Regions from separate parts of the Paenibacillus sp. FSL M7-1414 genome, predicted to be linked through region 1. Evidence: predicted binding sites of a transcription regulator. Region 1 holds the regulator's gene; the other holds the start of a gene.
The links. The regulator CtsR, encoded in region 1, represses protease genes until heat stress. The targets are predictions, from matches to a motif close to ATGGTCAATAAAGGTCAAACA.
Positions count from the first base shown of each region.

Region 2: clpP (ATP-dependent Clp endopeptidase proteolytic subunit ClpP) is a predicted target of CtsR. The motif match lies at 11,871-11,891, and genes of this name have one in related genera.

Region 1 covers NZ_JBBOOS010000001.1:6,135,958-6,151,773, reverse strand. The annotation lists gene pcrA (DNA helicase PcrA) at 1-1,504, shown strand, start outside; gene ligA (NAD-dependent DNA ligase LigA) at 1,781-3,802, shown strand; gene MHH92_RS27000 (molybdopterin-dependent oxidoreductase) at 3,931-5,304, opposite strand; rRNA gene MHH92_RS26995 (16S ribosomal RNA) at 6,015-7,567, shown strand; tRNA gene MHH92_RS26990 (tRNA-Ala) at 7,676-7,751, shown strand; rRNA gene MHH92_RS26985 (23S ribosomal RNA) at 7,962-10,885, shown strand; rRNA gene rrf (5S ribosomal RNA) at 10,965-11,081, shown strand; gene MHH92_RS26975 (GNAT family N-acetyltransferase) at 11,260-12,435, shown strand; gene MHH92_RS26970 (CtsR family transcriptional regulator) at 12,898-13,359, shown strand; gene MHH92_RS26965 (UvrB/UvrC motif-containing protein) at 13,391-13,915, shown strand; gene MHH92_RS26960 (protein arginine kinase) at 13,944-15,014, shown strand; gene MHH92_RS26955 (ATP-dependent Clp protease ATP-binding subunit) at 15,199-15,816, shown strand, end outside.
Region 2 covers NZ_JBBOOS010000001.1:172,523-188,338, forward strand. The annotation lists gene MHH92_RS00850 (tetratricopeptide repeat protein) at 1-1,479, shown strand, start outside; gene trxB (thioredoxin-disulfide reductase) at 1,651-2,610, shown strand; gene MHH92_RS00860 (AI-2E family transporter) at 2,773-3,804, shown strand; gene MHH92_RS00865 (ROK family glucokinase) at 4,252-5,202, shown strand; gene rapZ (RNase adapter RapZ) at 5,254-6,153, shown strand; gene MHH92_RS00875 (gluconeogenesis factor YvcK family protein) at 6,167-7,153, shown strand; gene whiA (DNA-binding protein WhiA) at 7,160-8,098, shown strand; gene MHH92_RS00885 (HPr family phosphocarrier protein) at 8,353-8,622, shown strand; gene MHH92_RS00890 (SIMPL domain-containing protein) at 8,779-9,531, shown strand; gene MHH92_RS00895 (stalk domain-containing protein) at 9,921-11,018, shown strand; gene clpP (ATP-dependent Clp endopeptidase proteolytic subunit ClpP) at 11,186-11,782, opposite strand; tRNA gene MHH92_RS00905 (tRNA-Arg) at 11,959-12,033, opposite strand; gene MHH92_RS00910 (sugar-binding transcriptional regulator) at 12,460-13,485, shown strand; gene gap (type I glyceraldehyde-3-phosphate dehydrogenase) at 13,592-14,599, shown strand; gene MHH92_RS00920 (phosphoglycerate kinase) at 14,751-15,816, shown strand, end outside.

The DNA.
Region 1 (15,816 bases):
GGAGCAGAACTATCGTTCAACTTCCAATATCCTGAATGCAGCGAATGAAGTGATCGGCCTGAATACAGGGCGTAAACCGAAGAAACTGTGGACGGACAAAGAGGGTGGTTCGAAGATCAAGGTGTACCGTGCGGATTCCGAGCATGATGAGGGGTATTTTGTTACCTCTGAGATTAGTAAAAATGTGAAGAACGGCAAATCCTATCAGAACCATGCCATTTTGTACCGTACCAACGCTCAGTCCCGGGTTATAGAGGAAATTCTGATCAAGTCTGATATTCCGTATCAGATTGTCGGCGGCATCAAGTTCTATGATCGTAAAGAGATCAAGGACATTCTGGCGTATCTGCGCCTGTTATCCAACCCCGACGATGATATCAGTCTTACACGGATCATTAATGTACCAAAACGTAGCATTGGTGATACAACAGTAGCGAAGCTCGCGGCTGCGGCAGGAGAGCGTGGAATTTCTATTTTCCGTGTACTTCAGGTCGTAGATGATCTTGGTTTTGCTGGTCGTACGCGGAATGCGCTGGTGGAGTTCTATGACATGATCGCTGCGTTGCATCAGATGGTAGAGTATCTGTCTGTAACTGAATTGACCGAGAAGATTCTTGAGATGAGCCAATACCGTCTTGAGATGCAAAATGAAAACACACTCGAATCCCGTGCACGGCTGGAGAACATTGAAGAGTTCCTGTCGGTAACGATGGAATTTGAGAAAAATAATGAAGATAAAACGCTCGTGTCGTTCCTCACCGATCTTGCATTGATTGCTGACATCGACAGCATGAACGATGATGAAGAGGATCAGAGCGACGCTGTTACCCTGATGACCATGCACAGCGCCAAAGGTCTGGAGTTCCCGGTTGTCTTTATCGTAGGTATGGAGGAAGGAGTCTTCCCGCATAGCCGTGCCTTTATGGACAATGAAGAATTGGAAGAAGAACGCCGACTTGCTTATGTAGGAATCACCCGTGCGGAAGAGCAACTGTTCCTGTCCTGTGCCCAGATGCGGACCTTGTTTGGACGTACAACAGCGAACCCGCCTTCCCGCTTCCTGGATGAAATTCCGGATGAGCTGAAGGAAGACACCTCCATGGCTCGTGATCGTTACCGTCGTGGAAGTAGCGGAGGCGGCTCATATGGTGGACGTGGGTTAGGCTCTAGTGGAGGAAGTAACTTCGGTGGCGGCACCAAGCTCTTTGATCACCAAAGTAAAAGCGGTTCATCTGCTACCTCATCCACGCCAACTTCGCGTGTGACCACAAGTGTCTCCCGCCCAACATATTCTACGCCATCATCTGCTTCCAAGCCGGTAGCTTCTGATGGTGAAGCAGGATTCAAGGCAGGAGATAAAGTGCAGCATGGCAAATGGGGGACAGGCACCATTGTTGCGGTCAAAGGGACAGGTAATGATACCGAACTGCAGATTGCCTTCCCGGCTCCGGTTGGCGTAAAACGTTTGCTTGCCGGATTTGCCCCAATTACGAAAGTAGAATAAGAACGAAACCTCCTTTTGTACGATAACAGAGAGAACAGAAATAACTTGAAGAAGCAAGGCGTTCGCCTTTATCCCCGGATTTCCACCTTTTAAAATGAATCCGGGGATAACAGCGATCGGAAAGTTGTTCTGTTATCGGAGTGTCGGTGTGGATATTCATTCATTGAAATTATGTAGTAATATCAACGATGGAACGTTTTTCTGTTATCGCAGTCCAAGTGCAATAGGAGTGTTCGTTCTACATATATGATCAAATTAACGGAGGGATGGCCCTGTATGGACCCGATGCACCGGATGGAGCAACTCGTTACCGAGCTGAACCAGCATAATTATCAGTACTACACGATGGATCAGCCACAGATCAGCGATAAGGAGTATGATCTTCTGTACGATGAACTGGTTACGCTGGAACAGGAAAGCGGCATGGTTCTGCCAGATTCTCCAACACAACGTGTGGGCGGCGAACTGCTCAAGGGGTTTACCCCACATCGCCATTTATCCTCATTATGGAGTCTGGACAAAGCACAGAATATTGAGCAGCTGCGCAGCTGGAATACCCGTGTACTGAAACTGATTAATGACTATAACAGCAAAAATCCCGATACGCCTTTACCGGAACCAGGTTATGTCATTGAGTTGAAGTTTGACGGATTGACGCTGAACCTGACCTACACCAACGGTGAGTTGGTACAAGCCTCTACGCGTGGTAACGGTACTGTAGGGGAAGGTATTTTGGCACAGGTGAGAACGATCAGATCGGTCCCCCTCAAAATTCCTTACACAAGCGGCACGATTGAAGTACAGGGTGAAGGTATCATGAACTTGTCTGTCTTGGATCGATACAATGAGACCGCGGCAGAACCGCTCAAGAATGCACGGAATGCAGCAGCGGGAGCACTGCGTAACCTGAATCCAAAGGCGACGGCTGAGCGTCGACTGAATGCTTATTTTTATAACGTAGGTTATTCGGATGACATTCAGTTTGCCAATCATCAGCAGATGATGGACTTCCTACGAGAGAATCGTTTCAAAGTGAATCCATCCATTACTTATTTCCATGAGTTTGATGATGTGATGGAACAACTGGCTGCGATTCAAGAGAACCGGGGTCAACTGGACTATCTGATCGATGGAGCTGTTATCAAAATTACGGACATGCGCACTCGCGAGGTACTGGGTTATACCGATAAGTTCCCTCGCTGGGCGGTGGCCTATAAATTCGAGGCAGAAGAGACCACGACGGTTCTTAATGCTGTGGTATGGAATGTGGGCCGTACTGGCAAAGTAACTCCGCTGGCACGCGTAGAACCGGTTGAACTTGCCGGAGTAACGGTACAGAACTGTACGCTGAACAATGTCGGCGATATTGAGCGCAAAAATCTGAAGTTCGCTCTGGGTACACGGGTCTTTATCCGTCGCTCCAACGACGTCATTCCTGAGATTCTGGGTAAAGTGACGGAGGAAAGTGATGGCGAGGAGATCGTCTTCCCTGAGCAGTGCCCTGCATGTGGATTCCCACTGGAGCAACGTGGAGCGCATCTGTTCTGTAACAATAGACTTGCGTGTAAACCGCAAACGGTGGCACGTATTTCCCATTTTGCTTCCCGTGATGCGATGGACATTGAGACATTCAGTGAGAAAACAGCGATTCAGCTGTATGATGAATTGAACGTACGTGAGCCTGCTGACCTTTATACGTTACAGTTTGATGATCTGGTGAAGCTGGAGCGATTTGGGGAAAAGAAAGCGAACAACCTTATCGCTGCGCTTGAGCTTAGTAAAGATAGAGACTTGGCTTCCTTCTTATACTCACTGGGTATTCCGAACACAGGTAAATCGACAACGCGCATGCTGGCTGATCATTATCGAGATCTGCACGCCATTATGAATGCAACCGTGGAAGAACTGGTTGAACTACCCGACGTCGGTGGTATCGTGGCTGAGAGCATCGTAAACTTTTTTGCAGATCCGTTTACACAGGCTGCGATTGAGAAAATGCTCAACTTGGGCGTGAAAGCTCAGGCACCTGAGGCACCAGCCGTTGCTGTTGTGGAAGATTCCTTCTTCAGTGGTAAAACGGTCGTCTTGACCGGAACGCTGCACCAATTGACGCGGGAAGAGGCAACGCAAAGACTGGAAGCGCTCGGAGCGAAGGTGACCGGCAGTGTGTCGAAAAAGACAGATCTGGTGATTGCCGGAGAGAAGGCAGGTAGTAAACTAACCAAAGCTCATGATCTCGGTATTCCAACGATTGAGGATGAGGACGAACTTGTACGTCTTTTGAACCCACAGGGTTAGAGGATAAATGAACAAAAGAGTTCATATAAAAAAAGCCCCCGAAGACACGAATATATGATCGGGGGCTTTTGCTATTTATTGAATTACTTTTACAACGAATGAACGCTCGCCAATTTTATCTTATCTGATCATGACCCACTTAAATTGTTAGGAATGCGTTGAGATGCGCCTGTAAGCCATGCATCCTTGTCATATCCTCGCTCTTCCCAGTAACCGATATGTTCACTGTCGATGAGTTCAATGCGATTCAACCATTTTACTGATTTATAGGCATACATCTGAGGAATGACGAGCCGTACCGGACCGCCAAGATCAGCAGGGATAGGTTTGCCATCATGCATGACAGCGACCATAATATCTTCCATTTGCGCTTGATCCATCGTAATGGCATCCGTATACACACCATCACCGGAATAAAATTTCACACTGTGAGCTTCCGGTTTGACCCCGGCTTGTTTCAAAAGCTGTGCAAGAGAGATACCTTCCCAGGTATTCTTATATACAGACCAGCCCGTTACACAGTGAAAATCACTAACCTGTACGGTGCGCGTCAGCTTCACGAATTGTTCCCAATTCCAAACCTGTGCCCGTTCAACCAGTCCATCAATTCGGAAAGACCAGTTAGCATTGGAGAAGGACGGTATAGGCGTAACCGTATATACGCGGAAATGACCTTCAGCTCCGCCTCCAATGGGAGGTGAAGAGGCAGACAGCGGTTGTGGCAGAGGAACCATACGGTTAGGATCGTTCTCCAGCATGCTATCAATACTATTATCGATCTTGAGATTTCGTCCTACCCAGGATATAAAAGTAGGACCAAGAGTCACGGCGAGACCAACCCCCACAGCAGAACGGATGAAAGCTCGTCGTGTATACAACGGTTGAGGTCGCTCCTCTGATTTGAGGGGATCTCTCTCGGAACTGCGATCAAACTGGGAAGAAGATATAGCAGCCGGAGTTTCTTTTTCATCCGATATTGAATCAGATGGGTCAGCTGTATTTTGAGTTCGTGTTGAAGTTGTAGTGGTTTTAACCGCACGACGTGCAGGATCCTTTAACCATTTGGTCCGAGTGATGGAGTGATAGATAATATAAGGTAAGCCCACCCAAGTCAGCAGGTCATGGATCAAAAGTGCAGCATTCGACCATCGAGGTCCAGCTAGCTTGAACTGCCATAATACAATACCCGAGATGAGCCAGCCTACCAGCAGCGCAAGAACAAAGATGGTGTTCACCCTTTGCCAAGGCCTATTTCGAAGTTGTTTCCAGTGCTTTCCGGCCAAAATCAAGTAATATACTACGGGTGCCAGCATAGCTAGCCCAACGATGATATGTAGCCATTTTAACCAGACACGTCCAATTCCGAGTATCTCGCGCCAAAAGCCGCCTACCAGCATAAGACCTGTTATAGCAAGGATCACAACAATCCAGGCATTCCAAGCATGGATGGAAACCAACTTTTTGCCGTAACCTTTGCGTCTGTTCTTCAACCATTGCTTCAAGTGCGATCACCCCATATAGGTTAGTAATGAGTTTATTCAGAACTTTGATATGTAATAGCTAGCTGTGAATGGAGTACGTGATCTGTGTAAAGGTGCAATGCGAGATGGTTATACGATTGTTCATAGGCTACTTATGAAAGTAGTACACTTGACTGCTTAACCTTATCCCTATATCTATATACCTTATTATAGAGTTTTTGGATCACTTTCTTCAAACCATTAGAAGGGCAGGGATCGTTATCCCGATCGGTACTCTAACTAAAACTCATCTAGATCATTATTACTTGTGGTTATAGAAGGGAGTATTTATAGAAATGAGTTATTTCTTTTATCTGTAATGCACTTTAAGGGTAGCCTTTCACTTGTTCAGAGCATGTGCTAATCTGTCGAATACAGGTTGGAAACAAGACAGCGTAGATGAAGATGATGATATCAAAAGGTTGATTAAAAATGCTTGCTAAATAAACCACTACGTGATATATTATTTCTTGTCGCTTCAAACGAATGATTGTCATAATCATTTGAAAGATGACGAAAACAAAGTGTTGACAGTAAGTTAGTTAACATGATATGATAAGATTCCTGTCCGGTTGACAAACATCAACATAAACGGACATACAAGTTCCTTGAAAACTGAACAAATGGATAGTAACTTTTGATTCACAATGAATCGTCAGATTCAAAATGAGCTTATCGCTCTTTTCAATACTTTATTGGAGAGTTTGATCCTGGCTCAGGACGAACGCTGGCGGCATGCCTAATACATGCAAGTCGAGCGGACTTGAAGAGAAGCTTGCTTCTCTGATGGTTAGCGGCGGACGGGTGAGTAACACGTAGGCAACCTGCCCTCAAGTTTGGGACAACTACCGGAAACGGTAGCTAATACCGAATAATTGTTTTCTTCGCCTGAAGGAAACTGGAAAGACGGAGCAATCTGTCACTTGGGGATGGGCCTGCGGCGCATTGGCTAGTTGGTGAGGTAACGGCTCACCAAGGCGACGATGCGTAGCCGACCTGAGAGGGTGATCGGCCACACTGGGACTGAGACACGGCCCAGACTCCTACGGGAGGCAGCAGTAGGGAATCTTCCGCAATGGGCGAAAGCCTGACGGAGCAATGCCGCGTGAGTGATGAAGGTTTTCGGATCGTAAAGCTCTGTTGCCAGGGAAGAACGCTTGGGAGAGTAACTGCTCTCAAGGTGACGGTACCTGAGAAGAAAGCCCCGGCTAACTACGTGCCAGCAGCCGCGGTAATACGTAGGGGGCAAGCGTTGTCCGGAATTATTGGGCGTAAAGCGCGCGCAGGCGGTCATTTAAGTCTGGTGTTTAATCCCGGGGCTCAACCCCGGATCGCACTGGAAACTGGGTGACTTGAGTGCAGAAGAGGAGAGTGGAATTCCACGTGTAGCGGTGAAATGCGTAGATATGTGGAGGAACACCAGTGGCGAAGGCGACTCTCTGGGCTGTAACTGACGCTGAGGCGCGAAAGCGTGGGGAGCAAACAGGATTAGATACCCTGGTAGTCCACGCCGTAAACGATGAGTGCTAGGTGTTAGGGGTTTCGATACCCTTGGTGCCGAAGTTAACACATTAAGCACTCCGCCTGGGGAGTACGGTCGCAAGACTGAAACTCAAAGGAATTGACGGGGACCCGCACAAGCAGTGGAGTATGTGGTTTAATTCGAAGCAACGCGAAGAACCTTACCAGGTCTTGACATCCCTCTGATCGATGCAGAGATGTATCTTTCCTTCGGGACAGAGGAGACAGGTGGTGCATGGTTGTCGTCAGCTCGTGTCGTGAGATGTTGGGTTAAGTCCCGCAACGAGCGCAACCCTTATATTTAGTTGCCAGCACTTCGGGTGGGCACTCTAGATAGACTGCCGGTGACAAACCGGAGGAAGGTGGGGATGACGTCAAATCATCATGCCCCTTATGACCTGGGCTACACACGTACTACAATGGCCGGTACAACGGGCTGCGAAATCGCGAGATGGAGCCAATCCCAACAAAGCCGGTCTCAGTTCGGATTGCAGGCTGCAACTCGCCTGCATGAAGTCGGAATTGCTAGTAATCGCGGATCAGCATGCCGCGGTGAATACGTTCCCGGGTCTTGTACACACCGCCCGTCACACCACGAGAGTTTATAACACCCGAAGTCGGTGGGGTAACCGCAAGGAGCCAGCCGCCGAAGGTGGGATAGATGATTGGGGTGAAGTCGTAACAAGGTAGCCGTATCGGAAGGTGCGGCTGGATCACCTCCTTTCTATGGAGAATCGTTTCCTGCAACGGAAACATTCAAATATGCAGGTTCTTAGAACCTGCAACAGCAACACAGTTACTTATCCATTTGTTCAGTTTTGATGGAATTTGAGGGGCCATAGCTCAGCTGGGAGAGCGCCTGCCTTGCAAGCAGGAGGTCAGCGGTTCGATCCCGCTTGGCTCCACCAAACAATTTCATCTATTTGGCTTGTTCTTTGAAAACTAGATATCGAAACGAAACAAACGCGAATTAGAACATTCCTTTAAGCTGAACTTGTGTAAACAAGTCAAGTGTATAAAGGTAGTTAAATTGCTTTTGTGATGGTATCCGGTGAGAGCGACTTTTGGCTTTGCGCAAGCAAAACAAGGGAAGCGAGCGACCGAAACCGGAACAAAATGGTTAAGCTACTAAGAGCACACGGAGGATGCCTAGGCGCTAGGAGCCGATGAAGGACGTGGCGAACAACGAAACTGCCTCGGGGAGCTGTAAGCAAGCTTTGATCCGGGGGTGTCCGAATGGGGAAACCCAGCTGGGGTAATTTCCAGTTACTCATAACTGAATACATAGGTTATGTAGAGGCATACCAGGGGAACTGAAACATCTAAGTACCCTGAGGAAGAGAAAACAATAGTGATTCCGTCAGTAGCGGCGAGCGAACGCGGAGAAGCCCAAACCAAAGAGCTTGCTCTTTGGGGTTGTGGGACGTCTCACATGGAGTTACAAAGGAACCGGTTAAGCGAAGAGGTCTGGAAAGGCCCGCCAAAGAAGGTAAAAGCCCTGTAGTTGAAAGTCTGTTCCCTCCGAGACGGATCCCGAGTAGTGCGGGGCACGTGAAACCCCGTATGAATCCGGCAGGACCATCTGCCAAGGCTAAATACTTCCTAGCGACCGATAGTGAAGCAGTACCGTGAGGGAAAGGTGAAAAGCACCCCGGAAGGGGAGTGAAATAGAACCTGAAACCGTGTGCTTACAAAAAGTCAGAGCCCGTTTTAGGGGTGATGGCGTGCCTTTTGTAGAATGAACCGGCGAGTTACGTTCCCGTGCAAGGTTAAGGTGAAGAGCCGGAGCCGCAGCGAAAGCGAGTCTGAATAGGGCGACTTAGTACGTGGACGTAGACCCGAAACCGGGTGATCTACCCCTGTCCAGGGTGAAGGTGCGGTAACACGCACTGGAGGCCCGAACCCACGCATGTTGAAAAATGCGGGGATGAGGTGGGGGTAGCGGAGAAATTCCAATCGAACTCGGAGATAGCTGGTTCTCCCCGAAATAGCTTTAGGGCTAGCCTCGGAAACTAGAGTCGTGGAGGTAGAGCACTGATTGGGTGCGGGGCCCGCAAGGGTTACCAAGCTCAGTCAAACTCCGAATGCCATAGACTTACTTCCGGGAGTCAGACAGTGAGTGCTAAGATCCATTGTCAAAAGGGAAACAGCCCAGACCATCAGCTAAGGTCCCCAAGTGTGTGTTAAGTGGGAAAGGATGTGGAGTTGCACAGACAACCAGGATGTTGGCTTAGAAGCAGCCACCATTGAAAGAGTGCGTAATAGCTCACTGGTCGAGTGACTCTGCGCCGAAAATGTAACGGGGCTAAACACACCACCGAAGCTATGGCTTGATGCTTTGCATCAGGGGTAGGGGAGCGTTGTATAAGGGTTGAAGGTGTACCGTAAGGAGCGCTGGACATTATACAAGTGAGAATGCCGGTATGAGTAACGAAAAGATCAGTGAGAATCTGATCCGCCGAAAGCCTAAGGGTTCCTGAGGAAGGCTCGTCCGCTCAGGGTAAGTCGGGACCTAAGGCGAGGCCGAAAGGCGTAGTCGAAGGACAACAGGTCGAAATTCCTGTACCACCGTAAGCCGTTATGAGCAATGGGGGGACGCAGTAGGGTAGTGACGCGGACTGATGGATGTCCGTCTAAGCAGTAAGGCTGATGTGTAGGCAAATCCGCACATTGTAAGGCTGAGCTGTGATGGGGAGCGAAAATTATAGTAGCGAAGGTCATGATCTCACACTGCCAAGAAAAGCCTCTAGCCAGGTGATGGTGCCCGTACCGCAAACCGACACAGGTAGGCGAGAAGAGTATTCTAAGGCGCGCGGAAGAACTCTCGTTAAGGAACTCGGCAAAATGACCCCGTAACTTCGGGAGAAGGGGTGCCCCGGTAGTGTGAATAGCACGAGGGGGCGCAGTGAAAAGGCCCAAGCGACTGTTTAGCAAAAACACAGGTCTGTGCGAAGCCGTAAGGCGAAGTATACGGGCTGACGCCTGCCCGGTGCTGGAAGGTTAAGGGGAGTGGTTAGGAGCAATCCGAAGCTGTGAACCGAAGCCCCAGTAAACGGCGGCCGTAACTATAACGGTCCTAAGGTAGCGAAATTCCTTGTCAGGTAAATTCTGACCCGCACGAATGGCGTAACGACTTGGGCGCTGTCTCAACGAGAGATCCGGTGAAATTTTAATACCTGTGAAGATGCAGGTTACCCGCGACAAGACGGAAAGACCCCATGGAGCTTTACTGCAGCTTGATATTGAATTTGGGTACGATCTGTACAGGATAGGTGGAAGCCTTTGAAACGTGAGCGCCAGCTTGCGTGGAGGCAACGTTGGGATACCACCCTGATCGTATCTAGGTTCTAACCTGGTACCGTAATCCGGTGCGGGGACAGTGTCAGGTGGGCAGTTTGACTGGGGCGGTCGCCTCCTAAAGAGTAACGGAGGCGCCCAAAGGTTCCCTCAGAATGGTTGGAAATCATTCGAAGAGTGCAAAGGCATAAGGGAGCTTGACTGCGAGACCTACAAGTCGAGCAGGGACGAAAGTCGGGCTTAGTGATCCGGTGGTACCGCATGGAAGGGCCATCGCTCAACGGATAAAAGCTACCCTGGGGATAACAGGCTTATCTCCCCCAAGAGTCCACATCGACGGGGAGGTTTGGCACCTCGATGTCGGCTCATCGCATCCTGGGGCTGAAGTAGGTCCCAAGGGTTGGGCTGTTCGCCCATTAAAGCGGTACGCGAGCTGGGTTCAGAACGTCGTGAGACAGTTCGGTCCCTATCTGTCGTGGGCGTAGGAAATTTGAGAGGAGCTGTCCTTAGTACGAGAGGACCGGGATGGACGTACCGCTGGTGTACCAGTTGTTCCGCCAGGAGCACCGCTGGGTAGCTATGTACGGACGGGATAAACGCTGAAAGCATCTAAGCGTGAAGCCCCCTCAAGATGAGATTTCCCAGTATGTAAGACCCCTTGAAGACGACGAGGTAGATAGGCTGGGGGTGGAAGTGCAGCAATGCATGGAGCTGACCAGTACTAATCGGTCGAGGGCTTATCCAATAGCAAGTGATAATTCGCATGTTTCGTTTCGAATCTAGTTTTCAGAGAACGATCTCTGAAATGTAAGCTATGCTATGCGTTTGGTGGCGATGGCGGAGGGGTTCCACACGTACCCATCCCGAACACGACCGTTAAGCCCTCTAGCGCCGATGGTACTTGGACCGCAGGGTCCTGGGAGAGTAGGACGCCGCCAAGCGAAGAACCACTGCCGATGTTATTCGGTGGTGGTTTTTATTTGTTTATTTTAGGGGATGCGAAAGCATCTCCTATTTGACTTTGTAAGAATCCTCTGACACACTCTAAGGGGTACATATATCACATATCAGGCCATGATTTGGATTGATATAACTCTAGCGAATGGGGTGTAGGACAACATGGAAATTCAGAAATTGACGGTAGATGATTTTGAACCAGCGATGGCACTCTCCGAATATGCTTTTCAAGTAGTAATGAGCGAGGAACAAAAAGAAAAACGGCGCAGTCAATTTTCGTCACAGGATATATGGGGTGTATATGAGGACGGGCAGCTAGGAGCCAAACTTCACATCATTCCTTTCCAAACCTATATTCATGGCAGATCGTTCGAGATGGGCGGTATTGCGGGTGTAGCCACCTGGCCAGAGTATAGACGCAAAGGCTGGGTAGCGGGTCTGCTGAAGCATGCGTTGGAAGAAATGAATCGTAACAAACAGAGCATATCATTCTTGCATCCATTCTCTTTTGGTTTCTATCGGAAGTATGGATGGGAGACGTATGTTGAATTTAAACGTTATAAAGTACCTACAGCTCATTTGCCTCTGAAAAAAGCGACACCTGGAACAATTCGGCGTGGGGATCCGGGCCTCAGCATATTAAAGGAAGTATACAGTGCGTATGCTGAGCGTTATAACGGAACTCTGGTTCGGGATGATGCAAGGTGGGAGAATTCAGTTCTTGTTAATGGGACCAGCCAGAAGGCTGTATATTATGATGAAGCTGATGCAGCACAAGGTTATCTTTTATATGAGGTTAAGGAAAATAAATTTACCATTAAAGAGATCATCTATCTGAATGAAGAGGCTAGGCAAGGGCTGTGGACCTTCATTGCTAACCATGATTCCATGATCCAGGAAGTTACGTTGCAGGCGCCTGCCAGTGATACGCTTGCCTTCCAATTGGATAACCCACGGATTCAGCAGGAGATTGTACCTTATTTTATGGCTCGTATCGTTAGTGTAGAGCAGTTTATATCCCAGTATCCATTTGCAAGCCAGGACTCACCGGTGCAGATTGTTCTTCAGGTAGAAGATGCCCACGCTCCATGGAATGAAGGGATATGGCAATTAAACGTGGCAATGAACGGAACAGCGTCCATATGGAAAACTTCGGAACCAATTACTGATGATCAGACCATTAAGGTGGATATTCAATCCCTTACCGCGGTGCTGATGGGATATCGCAGACCAACGGAAATGGCACGAATCGGAAGAATTCACGGACCGAACACAGCAATCAAGGCTTTGGAACAAGCGATTCCTGAACGGGAAACCTATTTGCTCGATTTCTTCTGATGACTATTCCCACTGCTCCATTTAACTTGATTAGCTTATATAGAAATACGGCGTGATTGAAAGACAAATGGACTTCTCCAGCAATTTTGGAGAGGTTTTTTTGTGTCCGGGGAATATTTCGTGTAAAATCGTAAAAAATGAATAGTGACCCCACTTGGCAAAACCACAAAATATGCTATAATGGTTATAAAGTCAAAGAAAGTCAAAGTCAACTAAAGGTTTAATACTTAAGTAGCTTTCCTTTCTACAATCTGATGCATGATCGCCGATATACGGGATTCATTTCATTGGAGGATCAAGGGAATATTAAAGGACCTTCGTGCTTCCTTCGCTCTCCTGTTGACACCTGTGGAAGCAAGATTCGCTGTTTCCCTGATTGGTTAAATGGGTAGAGAAGGTGTACTCTGTGGGGGCGTGTGGGTCCTTATTGACTTAACGTTTCAGACAGTGGAGGATGATTGGATGCGTAATATCTCTGATATTATCGAACGATATCTGAAGAGTATTTTGCATGAAAGTCCCGAAGGAATGGTTGAAATTCAGCGTAATGATCTGGCAGATCAATTCTCATGTGTACCTTCCCAGATCAATTATGTCATCAGCACACGTTTTACACTCGAGAAGGGATACCTGGTAGAGAGTAAACGCGGCGGTGGTGGTTATGTTCGCATACAGCGCATTGAATTACCGGCCCAATCAGCTCTGCATAATCATTTGCACCATAGTATTGGTGAAGAGATCGGGCAGACAGCTGCCGAAGGTCTGATCTATCAATTGGAAGAAGCGCGCTTCTTGAGCAAGCGGGAAGCCGGGTTGATGCGAGCTGCTGTATCTAGAGAGGTTATATTGGTCAAACTTCCTTACCGGGATCAAATTCGTGCCAGAATGTTGAAGGCGATGTTAATATCTTTGCTCGGTAAATGAAAACTATCGGGGTCAAAGGAGGTACATCAATATGCTGTGCCAAGAATGCAATAAACGTCCGGCGACACTTCATTTTACTAAGATCGTAAATGGAGAGAAGACGGAATTCCATATTTGTGAGTCATGTGCCCGTGAAAAAGGGGAAATGATCCCTGGAACAGCAGGCGGGTTTTCCATTCACAACTTGTTGTCCGGATTGCTTGATTTTGATCCAGCCGGCAAAAGTGGATCGGCAGGAACACCACCTGCAAAAGCTCTTCAATGTGAAGAGTGTGGTATGACGTACGCACAATTTAGTAAGATAGGCCGGTTCGGCTGCAGTTCATGTTATAAATATTTTGACAGTCGTCTGGATCCTTTGTTCAAGCGGGTTCATGGTAATACGTCCCATGTAGGCAAAGTGCCTGCACGAGCTGGTGGTCGCATCAAGGTGAAACGGCAAATTGCTGATCTGAAGCGTGAGCTACAAGAGAGCATCGCACAAGAGGAATTTGAAGAGGCGGCTCAGATCCGTGACCAGATCAGAGGACTTGAAAAAGGAATAGCTCAGGAGTAAAGTTTGTCATGAGTAGGAGGGATGCGTAATGCCTAATCTGCGCTTTACAGAGAAGGCGCTCAGCGACTGGATGCGCAGTGATGCGGCTGATTCCGAAATTGTCATTAGCAGCCGTGTCCGGATTGCACGCAACCTTCAGCATGTTCCGTTTCCGATGCTGGCTTCCAATGAGCAATCGGAAGAGGTGCTGAATAAGCTGAGCGAAGTACTTCAATACGATGACGTTCATGCCTTTGGGGATTTTCATACGTTGGATCTGATCGATATTGACGAACTCGACAAACGGGTGCTGGTGGAGAAACATCTCATCAGTCCAAGTCTTGCGAATGAATCCAGGAATGGTGCGGTTATTCTCAGTGAGGATGAGTCTGTCAGTATTATGATTAATGAAGAGGATCATCTTCGTATCCAGTGCCTCTATCCGGGGTTTCAGGTGAAAGAAGCCTGGGAGAAAGCTTCCGCAATAGATGATGCTTTTGAAGCGCACGTGGATTATGCTTTTGATGATCGCAGAGGATACTTAACTAGCTGCCCTACCAATGTAGGTACAGGTGTCAGAGCATCGGTCATGATGCACTTGCCTGCCCTGGTGATGACACAACAGATTGGTCGTATTCTAACCGCAGTTTCCCAAGTGGGATTGACGGTAAGAGGGATATACGGTGAAGGTAGCGAGGCGATGGGTAACCTGTTCCAGATCTCGAACCAGATTACTTTGGGACAGACCGAACAGGAAGTCATCGAGAACCTGCATGGTGTTGTGTTACAGATGATTGGTCATGAACGTACAGCGAGAGAACGGTTAATTACCGACTCCAGACTTCGGATTACGGATCGGGTCATGCGTTCTTATGGCATATTGTCTCATGCAGCTATTGTTGATTCCAAGGAAGCTGCACAGCGCTTATCGGATGTACGCCTTGGCGTGGATCTCGGATTGTTGGATGGACTGTCTATCACGGTAATGAATGAGTTGAATGTGATGACACAGCCGGGATTTTTGCAGAAAACATTCGGGGAAGATATGCGCACAGATGAGCGTGACATCTACCGAGCTCAGTTGATTCGTGATACGATCAATGCAGCGAAGCAGTCCTAGTTTAACCTGATATTGTATTGAATTATGGTTTCATGCCGCATTGCGGCTTTTATATAATAAGGCATGTACGAATGCCGAATGACTTTATTCGCAGCACGGCTGCAAACAAAAATGATATGAAGAATACGACGGTTATTTCATTACATGACCTCGTTTTATCCAAAACCATGGAGGTGCAGGAGATATGATGTTTGGAAGATTTACGGAACGGGCCCAAAAGGTGCTCGCACTCGCGCAGGAAGAAGCTGTCCGTCTCGGTCATAATAACATCGGTACTGAGCATATTTTGCTCGGCCTCATTCGTGAAGGCGAAGGCATCGCAGCCAAAGCACTGATCGGCCTGGGACTCGGATTGGAAAAAATTCAGGATGAAGTAGAAACGCTAATTGGCCGTGGCCAAGAGCAACCTACCAACATTGCATATACGCCACGTGCGAAAAAAGTAATTGAACTGTCTATGGATGAAGCTCGTAAATTGGGCCACACTTATGTAGGCACAGAGCATATCCTGCTTGGATTGATTCGTGAAGGCGAGGGTGTTGCAGCACGTGTGCTCAATAACCTAGGAATTAGCCTGAACAAAGCACGGCAACAAGTGCTGCAATTGCTTGGCAGCAGTGAAGCTGTATCCAGTCATAATGGAACACCTGCCAATGTCAGCACACCAACGCTGGACAGTCTGGCACGTGACCTCACGGCTTATGCGAGAGAGAACAACCTGGACCCAGTCATTGGACGTAGCAAAGAAATTGAACGTGTCATTCAGGTGCTCAGCCGTCGTACCAAGAACAACCCGGTATTG
Region 2 (15,816 bases), 6.0 Mb from region 1:
GTAGATCCGTCGATGACGGAATGTTATTTTTATATGGCGAACAATTATGCAAATATGGATCGGTTTGAGGAAGCCGAGCAAGCACTTGTTACCTATCTGGAGGAGGACACTCAAGGTCAGTTCATGACGGAAGCCGAAGAGATGATGGAGCTTCTGTATTATGAGCTGGATCGTCCGACTAAACTGAATCGAATCAAATCACGCAAAGGTGTAGTGGAGCACGATCAGGCACGGGAACTGCTGGAAGAAGGAAAATTTGCACAGGCTGCTGAATTGCTTGAAGGCATGTCTTCTGATTATCCTGATTACTTGGCTGCCCGTAACAATCTGGCACTCGCCTACTATTATATGGGTCTGTTTCCCAAAGCAAAAGAGACCATTGCCGAAGTGCTTGAACAGGAACCAGGTAATCTGCATGCACTCTGTAATTTGGCCATTTTCCATCAAAATGAGAACCGGGCTGATCAAGTGCTGCTTCTGATCAAAAAATTGCGGGTCATCGTGCCCTTCCAGCACGAACAAGTCTACAAACTGGCGACAACGATGGGAATTCTGGGCCAACACGATACGGCTTATGTTCACTTCCGGCGTTTGCTCAAGGACGAAGAGACAGCTGCTGATCCGGCACTTGCTCACTATGCAGCCGTGGCGGCTTATAATACAGAACGTTATGATGCTGCTGAGCGTTTATGGCATCATGTGTCCAAGCTTGATCCGGGTTCCGAAGTATCCCGGTACTATCTGTCAGGTCTTGAGGCTGTTAAACAAGGCGAGCAAGAGCCAGAGAAGCTGAGTTATCACTATCATCTGCCATTTGACGAGCAGTTCAGACAGTGGGAGAACTATGGTAGTGGCATACCTGAAGAAATGAAGAATGATCCACTGATTCGCTCATCTTTCTTCTGGGCATTGCGTCATGGTGATCGGGCAACCAAGCTACAGGTTATTCATGCGCTTGGGATGATCGGTGACTATGAGGTGCAGCAGGCTCTGCAATCCTTTATTGAAGAGACTGGAGAAGAAAAGGATCTGCTTGAGGCAGCACAAACTGTACTGAACGGATTGAAATCGGCTGAACATGAGGATCGGAATTCTCAGGTGGTTCGACCCTTTTCTCCTGTAGCCTTGAAGTCCATTGGGAAGGTTCCATCCACATCAGAGCAATCGGACACTGGATCAACTTCCCATTGGCAGGCTGTTGTTGATCGTGCGTTACAGATGTCTGAAGCAAAGGCTGAGTTGCAGCACGAGATGGAACGGCTCTGGACGGATTATGTATCCCGGGTACATCCGGAAGTTCCGGGTACGAAGCAGATTGAGGGTTGGGCTGCAGGACTTGAATATTTGGCAGCGAAGAATCACAGTCGGCCCGTTACCTATCAAAGCATTGCTGAGCGGTATGGGATATCGGCATCAACGGTTAGCAAGTATGCTAAACAGATTCATTCGGTTTGTAACAGCAAGCCACCACTAGTATAGAAAGTTCGCTTTAACTCGTTTTCAGAAAGACATCATCAGGTGAAGGATACAACAACCGGGAAAACGGGTAAACTTAACGAATGGGCTTCGTAAACGCCTGAAGGATATCATCTTGGCAAGTTCATCGCTAGTACAACACATTCTCACCTTAATTAAGGAGGCTGTATCTATATGTCTAAATACAGAACGATTGTGATCGGAACGGGACCTGCGGGTCTGACAGCAGCGATATATCTGGCTCGTGCTAATCTGAAACCACTGGTTATCGAAGGTCTTCAGCCGGGTGGTCAATTGACGACGACAACGGAAGTTGAGAATTTCCCCGGTTTCCCGCAAGGTATCATGGGTCCGGAACTGATGGACAACATGCGTAAGCAAGCTGAACGTTTTGGAGCGGAATTCAAAAACGGTTGGGTGGAAGAGGTTGATTTCAGCAAACCGCCCTTCAAGGTCAAAGTTGGAGGAATCGGTGAACTGGAAGCTGAATCGATCATTATCTCCACAGGTGCTTCCGCTCGTTATCTCGGTATTCCGGGTGAGCAGGAAAATGTGGGACGTGGTGTAAGTACATGCGCGACATGTGACGGTTTCTTCTTCCGTGGCAAAAAAATCGTGGTTGTGGGCGGTGGAGACTCCGCGATGGAGGAAGCGAGTTTCCTGACTCGTTTTGCAACAGACGTGACATTGGTTCACCGCCGGGATGAATTGCGTGCATCCAAGATTATGCAGGATCGGGCTCGCAGCAATGAAAAGGTGAAGTGGGCGCTGAACCGTACTCCACTCGAAGTCGTACCAGAAGCTTTGGGTGTCAAAGGGCTGAAAGTGCGCAACAACGAGACGGGGCAGGAAGAGTTGCTTGAAGCAGATGGCGTATTCGTTGCCATTGGTCACACACCGAATACCGGATTCCTGGGTAATGCGATCGCACTGGACGAACATGGCTATGTTGTCGTTAAACCGGGAACAACGGAGACCAATATTCCAGGTGTATTTGCCTGTGGTGATGTTCAGGATACGAAATATCGTCAAGCTATTACGGCTGCAGGATCAGGATGTATGGCCGCGATGGATTGTGAGAAGTTCCTTGAAGGAAGCATTGTCCATGATTGGAGCGAAACGTTGGATAAATAAGCATTACATGCGTGAGGTTAGGCATATGCTGGGAATAAGAGACAACGGGAAGTCTCATGAAATGAGAGAAGCCGGAAGGCTTCTCTTTTTTTGAAACTACAGTGGGCATGAGATCGTATACATATAGGGCATATTAGCTGTGAGGTGAAGATTTTGGGGGAAATGATAAAAGATTGGTTACAGAATGCGACAGTGAGACGATTTTTGATCCTGCTCTTGTTCTGTTTAATTTTGTTCAGTATGGGGAGTATGCTGCACATGATTCTGCTGTTGTTCCTGGTGACGTATGTCATGAACAGGTTACAGCATTTCATTACAGGTGGTTTGAATCGGTTGTTTCCAATCAATTATAAAGTTGTGGTCATCCTACTCTATATGATTGTGATCGCAGTCATTGTGCTTGGCATTTCCAGATATTCACCACGGATCGTGGATCAGGTTGTTCAGTTGACAAACGAGATTATGAAATTTCTGGATAGTGCAGACGGTGATAATTTTGCATCCAAAATTGCGGGTTATCTTCAATCATTCGATATTAAAAATTACACCAATGATGCATTGAAATATATTTTCGCTTTGAGCAAATGGCTGGAGTTTATTCTGCTCGTTATCATTCTGAGTCTGTTCTTCTTGTTGCAAAAGCAGGAGATATCCAAGTTCACGTCCAAGTTTAAAACAAGTAAAATCGGATGGTTCTACAATGAAGTTGCTTATCTGGGAGACAAATTCGTATCTTCTTTTGGTAAAGTCATTGAGGCGCAGCTTCTTATTGCGGTGTTTAATACAGTACTGACGATACTGGGCTTATGGATTCTGGGTTTCCCGTATCTGTTCGCTCTGACCATTCTGGTGTTCATGCTCAGTCTGGTTCCCGTTGCGGGGGTTATCATCTCACTTGTACCGCTCTGTCTGATTGGGTATCAGATGGGTGGACTGAAATTAAGCATTATTGTGATCATCATGATTATTGTTATTCATGCTTTGGAGACGTACTTCCTGAATCCAAAACTGATGGCACACAAGACCAAATTGCCAATGTTCTACACCTTTATCGTACTAATTCTGTCGCAACACTTCCTGGGGATCTGGGGACTGATCATTGGTATTCCGATTTTTGTCTTCCTGCTTGATATTCTGGATGTGAACAAGATGGAGAAGACAGAAGAGCCGGTACGTGTGGAAACGAAGTTATAACGTAGAAAAATCAACTGAGTCAGCCCAATTTCTACAATTTCAGATTTTCATAAAAGTAAGGGAGTCTTCCTGTGGATGGAAGGCTCTTTTTTTGTTGGCAATACCGTCATTAGATAGCTTTCTGCGTAAGAATGACAGGTGGCGGGGTGCATAAGACGAGTCACCACTCTGAGGGGGCGAAGATCATCTTTTATGAATGGAACGAGTGAAGATGCAATATCATGAGTTGAGGCTTCCTCTGTTATGGGGAGGAAGGAATAAAGCGTGCGTTTATAAATGAAGGTAATGAGGATGTATACGTATTCAAAAACGGTGCGTGATGTGGTTCACAACCCCGGCGGAGCAGGAGGTACTAGAGGTCTTCTCGTCTTGACCCAGGCGTATCCTTCAATTATAGTTGGTACGTAGGACTTAAACTATTTTAGATAGATAAAGGTGGCTTGCAGCATGTCTGAGAAAATCTACGTTGGGGTCGATCTCGGCGGAACAGCAATCAAGGTCGGTATATGCGATGAACAAGGTCAGCTAATGCATACGTATGAAGGACCGACTGAAGTGGATAAGGGCGTAGACACGGTCATCGCCAACATCGAGAAGTATGTCCGACATATCGTAGCCGAATCACCGTACAGTTGGGAACAGCTTGAGGGTGTAGGTGCTGGAGTGGCCGGTTTCACGAATGTACGCGAGGGAATTATCGTTCATGCCCCTAACATCGGATTTCGGAATGTGGCCATTCGTTCGATTCTGGAAGAACGTCTGGGCAAGCCAATCAAAATAGATAACGATGCAAACGTGGCTGCACTGGGTGAAGTCTGGGCAGGTGCCGGCAAAGGCGTAGACAACTGCGTATGTTATACACTCGGTACGGGTGTTGGCGGAGGTTTGATCCTGAATGGTAACATTTATCAGGGTTTCTCCGGTATGGCGGGAGAACTGGGTCATATCAGTGTTGTACCTGATCTGGAAGCCATCAAATGCGGTTGTGGTAAAATGGGATGTGTAGAAACAGTATCGTCTGCAACGGGTATTATCCGTATGGCAAAGGATGCCGTAGAGCGCGGGGATCATACGTCACTGGCACTCGTCGACAAGATTGCAGCCAAAGAAGTATTTGATGCTGCCAAGGCAGGCGATGAAGTGGCACAGCGCATTGTGAATCGTGCGGCCTTTTACCTGGGCAAGTCCATGGCTACTGTAGCAGCTGTCATTAACCCGGAGATGTTCATCATCGGTGGCGGCGTATCCAAAGCGGGCAATTTCTTGTTTGATGAAATCCGTACTGTGTTTGCTAAGCTGACGCCAGAACCGTTGCAAGATGGGGTTCAGATTCTGGAAGCTACACTTGGTAATAATGCAGGTATTGTGGGTGCAGCAGGTCTTCTCTTGCGTTCCTAGTATCCTCGTAACAATATATGAAGACAGCAATATGATAAGGAGGGGACATTTATGCTTGAAGGTGAAGGATCACCAGGCACAGGCGCCACGCTCATTATCATTACGGGCATGTCCGGAGCAGGTAAAACCATTGCAGTACAAAGCCTGGAGGATCTGGGTTTCTTCTGTGTGGATAATCTGCCGCCGGTATTGATTCCGAAATTTGCGGAACTAATTGAACAGTCAAACGGCAAGATTGGTAAGGTTGCATTGGTTATCGATCTGCGCGGGCGTGAATTCTTTACGGCTCTGTCCGAGTCTTTGAACTATATTAAAGATCATTTTACCATTCATTGCGAAATTTTATTCCTGGATGCTACAGATTCTGTACTTGTTCAGCGTTACAAAGAAAGCAGGCGCAGACATCCTTTGGCTCCTGAGGGCATGCCGCTGGACGGCATCCGACTGGAACGCAAGATGTTGGAGGAACTCAAAAACTCTGCGACTCAGGTACTGAATACAAGTACAATGAAGCCTGCTCAACTGAAAGAACGCATCATATCCCGTTTTTCTCATCTGGAAAGCCAAATGCTGTCGGTGAATATTACGTCGTTTGGATTCAAATATGGCATTCCGATTGATGCTGATCTGGTGTTTGATGTACGTTTTTTACCGAATCCGCATTATATTGAGCATCTGCGACCGAATACGGGACAGAATAGTGATGTGTACGAATATGTTATGAAATGGCCGGAGACACAGGCGTTTCTGACCAAGCTGCTGGATATGCTGCATTTCCTGATTCCGCAATACCGGAAGGAAGGCAAAAGCCAGGTTATTATTGGAATCGGCTGTACCGGAGGCAAGCATCGTTCGGTAGCAATATCGGAATATTTGGGCAAGATGTTGGGAAGCAGCGAGACAGAAGCTGTTACCGTGAGCCATCGCGACGCTGACCGGGACCGTCATTGAAGAGGGTGAAGGGATGAAAGAGGCCGGACCACGAAGAGAACGTCCGAGAATAGTTGTAATGGGCGGCGGAACCGGATTATCCGTGATGTTGCGCGGTTTGAAAGAGAAGCCGCTGGATATCACGGCCATCGTCACAGTTGCAGATGACGGTGGAAGTTCAGGCATCCTGCGCAATGAGCTACAGATGCCGCCTCCGGGCGACATTCGCAACGTGCTTACGGCACTGGCTGATGTAGAACCATTGCTTTCAGATATGTTGAAGTACCGTTTCAATACAGGCGCGGGGCTTGCAGGCCACAGCTTGGGAAATTTGATTTTGGCTGCAATGACGGATATTTCGGGCGACTTTGTGACCGCAGTGCGGGAGCTTAGCCGCGTGTTTGCCGTTCGAGGTGAGGTATTGCCAGCCGCAGGCCAGGCCGTTGTGTTGCATGCCGAGATGGAAGATGGGACAATTATTACAGGTGAGTCCAAAATCCCTGAGGCGGGTGGACGCATCAAACGTGTTTTCCTTGAACCGGATCACGTGGAGCCGTTGCCAGAGGCAGTAGAGGCCATTCGTCAAGCTGATGCTATTCTGATCGGGCCAGGCAGCCTCTATACAAGCATCCTTCCCAATTTACTCGTACCTAAGCTTGCAGAAGCTGTGGTAGAGGCTGATGCGGTGAAGATGTTTATCTGTAATGTGATGACACAGCCGGGAGAAACAGATAACTATACGGTAAGTGACCACCTTAAGGCGGTACACGAGCATATAGGTCATCAGCTCTTCGACTATGTTATCGTAAATAATGGTGATATTCCGCTGCAAGTGCAAAATAAGTATGCGGAAAAAGGAGCAAAACCGGTTGTACTGGATATGAATGTACTCGAAAGTGCCGGCTATCAGGTGGTTGCAGATACCCTTGTTCTGTTCAAAACCTATCTGCGTCATGATGCCGACAAGTTAAGTCATCACATCTACCAACTGGTACAAAATTGGATGTTACGGAAGAGGTGAAGTCCCATGTCGTTTGCAGCACAGACCAAAAAAGAGTTAACCATGATCGAGAGCGAACCGTGCTGCGAAAAGGCGGAACTTTCAGCCCTCATCCGTATGCTTGGTGCAGTGCAGTTATCGAATAAAAAAGTGATCTTGGATATTTCGACGGAGAATGCCGCCATTGCAAGACGGGCATACTCTCTGCTTAAAAAGCATTTTCAAGTGCATACGGAACTACTGGTCCGCAAAAAAATGCGGCTGAAAAAGAACAATGTATATATTGTTCGAATTCCAACCATGGTACAAGAGATTCTCAACAGTCTTCATATTGTATCGGAAGGTTTTCTGTTTACGCCAGGAATTAATACGGAGTTATTTCAGCAGAACTGTTGTAAACGTGCCTATCTTCGCGGTGCATTTCTGGCCGGTGGATCGGTTAATAATCCGGAAGGTTCCTCGTACCATCTGGAGATTGCGTCCATGTATGAAGAGCACTGTCAGGCACTGGTTGACCTGGCCAATGAATTTCATCTGAATGCCCGGTGCATAGAACGGAAAAAAGGATTCATCCTATACATTAAGGAAGGCGAGAAAATCATTGAGCTGCTCAGCATCATTGGTGCTCATCAGGCCTTGTTCAAGTTTGAAGATGTACGAATTATGCGTGATATGCGTAACTCCGTTAACCGGATTGTCAATTGTGAGACCGCCAACCTGAATAAAACGATTGGAGCGGCGGTAAGACAAATCGATAATATTCGGTTGTTGCAAAAGGAAGTTGGTCTGGAATCGCTGCCTGAGAAACTTCGCGAGGTGGCGGAGGTTCGACTCGCTCATCCAGATATCAATCTGAAGGAAGTGGGCGAACTCCTTAAAGGTACAGTTAGCAAGTCGGGAGTGAACCATCGGCTTCGTAAAATTGATGAGCTGGCTGAAAAAGTGCGCACAGAACGTTATGGTTAAGACGGCGTAGGGTAAAGTAACAAGGTCGGCTGTTTCTGCTGACAGAAACGGTCGGGAAAGTATGCCGTTAAGGATCTAGGAGACTCACTCAGGTCATTGGATGCGCTCTGCAAAAGATGAAATAGGGCAAGATAATGCCCGTCAAAGCACCCTGAGTTTTTTCTTCTAGTGTCCTGCACGGGTTAATGGTATAATGTTGTTTAAATATAATTGTGTATTTAATGTCCAGATTTCATAATAGGGGGTAAGTTTCCATGACAAAGCACCCGGTAGTTGTCCGTTTGAAAACGGGTCTCCATGCCAGACCTGCGGCACTGTTCGTTCAAGAAGCGAATAAGTACTCGTCTGAAGTGTTCGTCGAGAAGGACGACAAAAAAGTTAATGCAAAAAGTATCATGGGGATCATGAGCCTTGCAATTAGCACAGGTACGGAAATCCAGATTAGTGCAGAAGGTGCGGATGCCGAACAGGCTGTAAACGCTTTAGTTAGTCTGGTAAGCAAGGAAGAGCTCGAAAACCAATAAGATATGATCAATCCAATGAAGAAGTCCCGAAAGGGGCTTTTTTGCGTTTTTCACGTTTATGCTATCGTCAAGTGCAACATTATGGAATTTGTCCCGTCTGTTAAGGTATCAAATCGTTTAAAGTTTGAGATGTTAACACATAAGGAGGCTATCGTGATGGGTAAACAATGGATGAAACCGTTTGGTGCGGTGCTGGTGGCAAGTACGTTGCTTGTTGGAGGAACAGCATGGGTTGCACCAGGTAACTATGCTTACGCTGCAGAGGTTCAGGGAGTACAACAGAATGTGATTAATGTTGTGGGTAAAGGTGAGATTCAGGTGAAGCCTGATATCGCGTATCTGTCCATTGGTGTGAACAGTACTGCAGAGACAGCTGCATCTGCTCAAAAAGCGAATGCTGCCAAAGTTCAAAAAGTATCCAATTTGCTGAAGAACACGTGGAAGATCAGTGCAGACGACATTCAAACGAGTCAGTTCTCTGTACAACCCAACTATACGTATAGTGAAAAAGATGGACAACAAATTAAAGGATATACAGCGCATCATACGCTGACAGTCACATATCGTCAGATGGACAAGATTGGCGAGTTGCTCGATGCTGCTTCGGGTGCGGGTGCCAACAATATTGAAAACGTACGCTTTACTGTAGAAAATCCGGAAAGTTATGAATCCCAAGTGATTGAAAAAGCTGTTGCCAATGCAGATGTGAAAGCTGGCGCCATTGCAAAAGCAGTTAAACGTCAACTGGGTGCTGTTCTTTCCGTAAGCCAAGGTGATGCCAATGTGCCTGTATTCTATGCAAGCGAGGCGTTGATGTCCAAAGCACAAGATACAGCAGGTGGTACTGAGATTGAAACAGGCCAGGTTAAAGTAAGTACAATCCTGAATATCACGTATGAAATGAAATAAACAAGAGTGAACTAAGGATTGTAAGCTCAAGTAACCTTTATAAGTGTCATTTGAAGGGTAAAATGAAATAATGACAAAGACTTTGTCCTGTGGACAGAGTCTTTTTTTGTTGGAAAAGCAAACTTTGATGAAGTTAGATAGGAGGGAACTTTATTCGAAGCAACATGAAATGTTGTATATTGGTATCTTTTTTGTATAGTTGTTCGTGACAAAAAGGTCATATCCCCATATATTTTCCTACTGATATTCATCAACATTGTAACTCGAGCTGTAAACCTTTCCGAATTCGGGTTAATTATAATAGAGAGGTGAGCGTATGAGATATGCGATCAGGTCAGGATTACATACGCAATGATCCCTAATTGTGAATTCAGAGAGGAGTTTTATATATGACATCATGGAAAAAATGGACAAGTGCATTGCTCGCAGCAGGAATTATTGTAGGTAGCGGTTCGGTGTGGCAGGACAGTTCGGTTCAGGCGGCATCGGTATCCTCGAAAGTGACAACCACAGCTGAGGTGACCCTGAAGTCGGGTGGAAAAACACTGACTCAAAAAGGACTTCTTCAAGGTGGCTCAACTTGGGTATCTCTTACGGCGGTTAAAGATGTGGCAGGTGGGACTCTGAAATATGATGCGAAAACCAAAGAGTACGCTTTGACAGCAGCCAATAACACGATGACGATCAGCCTATTGGATGGCGAGCCGAGTGTTCGAATTAACAACTATTATCCTCAAGTGGACGCAAAGCTGATCAACGGCAGATTATATATCCCATTCTCGGCAATGAGAGATTATCTGGGTGTACAGGGGAATTGGGATGCCAAAACCAAAACGTTGTCACTCAGCAAGGTGAAACAAAATAACGTTAAAATTAAAGTAGCAACAGTTAATGTCACTGTAAAAAATGCTGAAGTAGATGTTCAATATCCGCAGGTGAGTGGACTTGCCAGCAAAGAAGCTGAAGCGGCGATCAACAAAGTGCTGAAAGACGAAGTGGATGCTTATGTAGCTGACTTCAAGAAACAGACATCTGAATTCGGCGGTGCAACAGCCAACCGTCCATATGCATTTGAGAGCTCCTATGTAGTGACGTACAACGAAAAAGGCGTGCTGGGACTCATTACACAACGATACGAAGATTATGCTGGCGCTCATGGTATGACATACCGTACGGGCCACACCTTTGCACTGGACACAGGTAAGGAGCTTACGTTAGATGATGTGCTGCAAAATAACAAAACCATGCGCGAGACGTTGAGTAAAAAAGTGGGTGAACAACTGAAAGCCCGCGGTGGATACCTCGACGGTTATAAAGGGTTGAATAAAGATCAAGATTTCTATGTGACACCAACGGGTGTAGTTGTGTTCTTCCAGTTGTATGAGTATACGGCGTACGCAGAGGGATTCCCTGAAATGCCATTTACGTATAAAGAGCTTCTCCCTAAAGGCACGGAACCTTTCAGTAATGAAAATGGAACCAAATAAAGAATCATTATTATGCACTCTTAAGTTTTCTTCCTTATAAAATGAAAAAAGAAGCCCCCATCATAATTATGATGAGGGCTTCTTCTCGTATAGACAACACAATTATATGTTGCTGATTACGTTAGGTGTTGATTATGTTAACGCATAGACCGTGGTCTACGTCACACTTAGATGCCTTGTGATCCTACGTTTTCGATGACTTTATCAATGATACCGTAATCGGCGGCTTCAGCAGCACTCATGAAGTAGTCACGATCTGTATCTTTCTCAATCCGCTCCAGCGGTTGACCTGAACGCTCAGAGATGATGCGGTTCAAGGTATCACGCATTTTCAGGATGCGGCGAGCACGAATTTCGATGTCAGAAGCCTGACCTTGTGCACCACCAAGTGGTTGGTGAATCATAATCTCACTGTTAGGCAATGCAAAACGTTTACCTTTTGCACCGGCATTCAGCAAGAATGCACCCATGGAAGCCGCCATACCTACACAGATGGTAGATACATCCGGTTTGATGAATTGCATTGTATCGTAAATCGCCATACCGGCTGTAATCGATCCGCCTGGGCTGTTGATGTATAAGTGAATGTCTTTCTCCGGATCTTCCGCAGCCAGGAACAACATCTGTGCCATAATGGCATTAGCCACTACGTCATTAACATCGCTACCAAGGAAAATAATACGATCCTTCAGCAATCTGGAGTAGATGTCGTAGGCGCGCTCACCCCGGTTGCTCTGTTCAACGACCATTGGAATAAAACTCACGTGAAAAACCTCCTTGGAATGTAAATGTTATTGGTGTTTATACTTAAACTGTTACCGTATTACCCACATAATAAACAATTCCAAACAAAAAGTCAAAGAAAGTCAAACTAACTTGCAAAAAAAAGAAACCTTTCCGGTTTCATTGGTTAAATGGGTTATGAGCTGTTAAATAAAAATGGCGCGCCCGCCAAGAATCGAACTTGGATCTCAGGCTTCGGAGGCCTACGTCATATCCATTGGACCACGGGCGCACATTATGTGACAGCAATAATGATTATAGCTCATGAAATATTTAATTGCAAGCAGTTCGTTGTGGTATTGGTTTGGATTAACCCAAAAATGATCATGATGAAGAAGAGTGGATAAAGAGTGCATTTAAGTAAATGCTATTAGAGGTTTTGGACATGCCGTATGAAATGTGATTCTGAGCGATATGTAGATTGAATTCATTTGTTTCTTCTATATATGGTATGCGTGAGCTAGTCCTAGATCATGGAAGTCTAAGATTGTGAAAATAGGCGCGTACAAACGCTGAATGCGTGTCGAAATAACACGTTGAAACACTTGCATGTCACGTCAGTTTTAGGTAGAATAGACGTGGGACTTAAAAAGTTAACCCGGGACGTTTTAGGGCCACGAAAGAGAGCTTAGAACGAGAACTTGCGGGAGTGGAAAGCATGCGAACGATTTTAGAAGTACAAAAGCAGCTTCTGCCTGATCTCATGGATATCTTGAAAAAGAGGTATACGATTCTGCAACAGATCATGTTATCGGATGTGATCGGACGGAGAACGTTAGCTAATTCCATGCAGATGACCGAGCGGGTTCTGAGGGCTGAGACCGATCTGTTAAAGGCTCAGGGACTTATTGAAATTGACAGTGCAGGAATGAAGATCAGCGAGGCAGGGTATGATTTGCTGCAGCAGTTAGAGCCCGTAGCCAAAGAGCTGTTCGGATTATCCGAGCTGGAAGAGCGCATCAAGCAAGCCTACGGTCTGCAAAAGGTATTTGTGGTTCCTGGCGATTCGGACGTTTCTCCATTTGCCAAAAGGGAACTGGGCAGAGCCGGAGCGAAGGCTCTCGGCAATATCATGAGTGACAACGATGTTGTCGCCGTTACTGGCGGTTCAACAACGGCCGAAGTCGCAGAACAACTAAATCCGCCAACATCGCTCAAAGGTGTCTGGTTCGTACCGGCACGCGGTGGACTTGGAGAAAGCCTTGAAATTCAGGCTAATACGATCGCATCCACAATGGCAAAACGGGTAGGGGCGCAATACAAACTCCTGCATGTACCGGATTTGCTCAGTGATCATGCCTATGAATCATTAATCCAGGACCCTAGTGTTCAGGAGATTCTGCAGCTGATCAGGCAATCACGGATTGTTATTCATGGAATTGGTGATGCCGTAGAGATGGCCAAAAGACGCAAACTTGCGACGGAGATTATAGATGAACTTCAGGAGCAAGGGGCCGTATCTGAATCTTTCGGTTATTACTTTAATGATCAGGGTAAGGTGGTACATACCATGCTTACACTGGGTATGCGACTTCAGGATATTGAACGAACCGATGTTGTGATTGGAATTGCAGGTGGCAAAAGCAAAGCTGCTGCTATACATTCCGTGTTACGATTTGGTCAGGAAGATATTCTGATTATTGATGAGGCTGCTGCCGAAGTCATCGTTGCTGAAATGGAATAAGGTTTTACTTTGCATCACAACTATTGTTGTCTTGACGGACTTCACCGTCTGTCTTGAATATATAAGTTTCATAAAAAATTAATCAAAACTTGGGAGGAACTTACTCATGATTAAAGTAGGTATTAACGGTTTTGGACGTATTGGACGCTTGGCATTCCGCCGTATTCAAAATGTAGCAGGCATCGAGGTAGTAGCAATCAACGACTTGACTGACGCTAAAATGCTCGCTCATTTGCTCAAATATGATACAACTCAAGGTCGCTTCGATGGCGATGTTGAAGTACACGATGGCTTCTTTAAAGTGAACGGCAAAGAAGTTAAAGTATTGGCTAACCGTAACCCGGAAGAACTTCCTTGGGGCGACCTGGGCGTAGATATCGTTCTGGAATGTACTGGTTTCTTCACAACTAAAGAAGCAGCTGAGAAACACTTGAAAGGTGGAGCTAAGAAAGTTGTTATCTCCGCACCAGCTACTGGCGACATGAAAACCATCGTTTACAACGTAAACCATGAAATCCTCGACGGTACTGAAACTGTAATCTCCGGCGCATCTTGCACAACAAACTGCCTGGCACCTATGGCAAAAACACTGCAAGACAAATTCGGAATCGTTCAAGGTTTGATGACTACAATTCACGCTTACACTGGCGACCAAAACACGTTGGATGCTCCACACCCTAAAGGTGACTTCCGTCGTGCTCGCGCAGCAGCTGAAAACATCATCCCTAACACAACTGGTGCTGCTAAAGCAATCGGTCTGGTAATCCCAGAACTGCAAGGCATCCTTGATGGTGCAGCTCAACGTGTACCAGTAGCTACTGGTTCCCTGACTGAGCTCGTAACTGTTCTGAACAAAAAAGTAACGGCTGAAGAAGTTAACGCAGCTATGCAAGAAGCTTCCGATCCAGAAACTTTCGGATACACAGAAGACGAAATCGTATCTTCCGATATCCAAGGAATCACTTTCGGTTCCCTGTTTGATGCAACTCAAACTAAAGTTCTGACTGTTGGCGACCAACAATTGGTTAAAACTGTAGCTTGGTATGACAATGAAATGTCCTACACTGCACAATTGGTTCGCACTTTGGAGCACTTTGCAAAAATGATTAAGTAATATCTGCAATAACATAGAGCGGAAACAGATGCTATATTGTTTCCGCTCTTTATATATCTACATTTTGCAAATTTCTCAAAAACACCAGGATTGACGAGGGATTTTAGCTCTTGATTGGTCCACCAAATACATGGGTGCGGAGGAAATACAGATGAACAAAAAAAGTGTACGCGATATCGAATTGACAGGAAAACGGGCTTTTGTCCGTGTAGATTTCAATGTGCCGCTCGAAGATGGTAAAATTACAGATGACAAACGTATTCGTGCAACGCTTCCTACAATCAACTTCTTGATTGAAAAAGGCGCTAAAGTCATTTTGGCAAGCCACATGGGTCGTCCTAACGGCGAAGTGGTTGAATCCTTGCGTTTGACTCCAGCAGCTGAGCGTTTGTCTGAATTGCTTGGTAAAACAGTAGTTAAAGCTGACGATTCCGTTGGTGACGCTGTTAAAGCTCAAATCGCTGAACTGAACAATGGCGACGTATTGTTGCTTGAAAACGTTCGTTTCCACGCAGGCGAAGAGAAAAACGATCCGGAACTGGCAAAACAATTTGCTGAACTGGCTGACGTTTTCGTTAACGATGCGTTTGGCGCGGCTCACAGAGCACATGCTTCGACTGAAGGAATCGCTCACTTGCTTCCAGCAGTGTCCGGTTTGTTGATGGAGAAAGAACTTGAAGTGTTGGGTAAAGCAATCTCCAACCCTGAGCGTCCTTTCACAGCTATCATTGGTGGATCCAAAGTTAAGGACAAAATCGATGTAATCGACAACCTGCTGAACATTGCAGACAACGTGATCATCGGTGGCGGTCTGACTTACACGTTCTTGAAAGCACAAGGACATGAAATTGGACAATCCTTGTTGGATGATTCCAAACTTGATGTTGCTCTCGGTTTCATCGAAAAAGCGAAAAAACTGGGCAAAAACTTCTACCTGCCGGTAGATATCGTAGTGTCTGACGATTTCAGTGCAAAAGCAAACACACAAATCGTTGACATCGACGGCATCCCAGCAGATTGGGAAGGCATCGACATCGGTCCTAAAACACGTGAGATCTATGCTGATGTAATCAAAAACTCCAAATTGGTTGTGTGGAACGGACCAATGGGCGTATTTGAAATCGAGCCATTCTCCCACGGTACTCGTGCAGTAGCGGAAGCTTGCGCTGAGACAGAAGCTTACACTGTAATTGGTGGCGGTGACTCCGCAGCAGCAG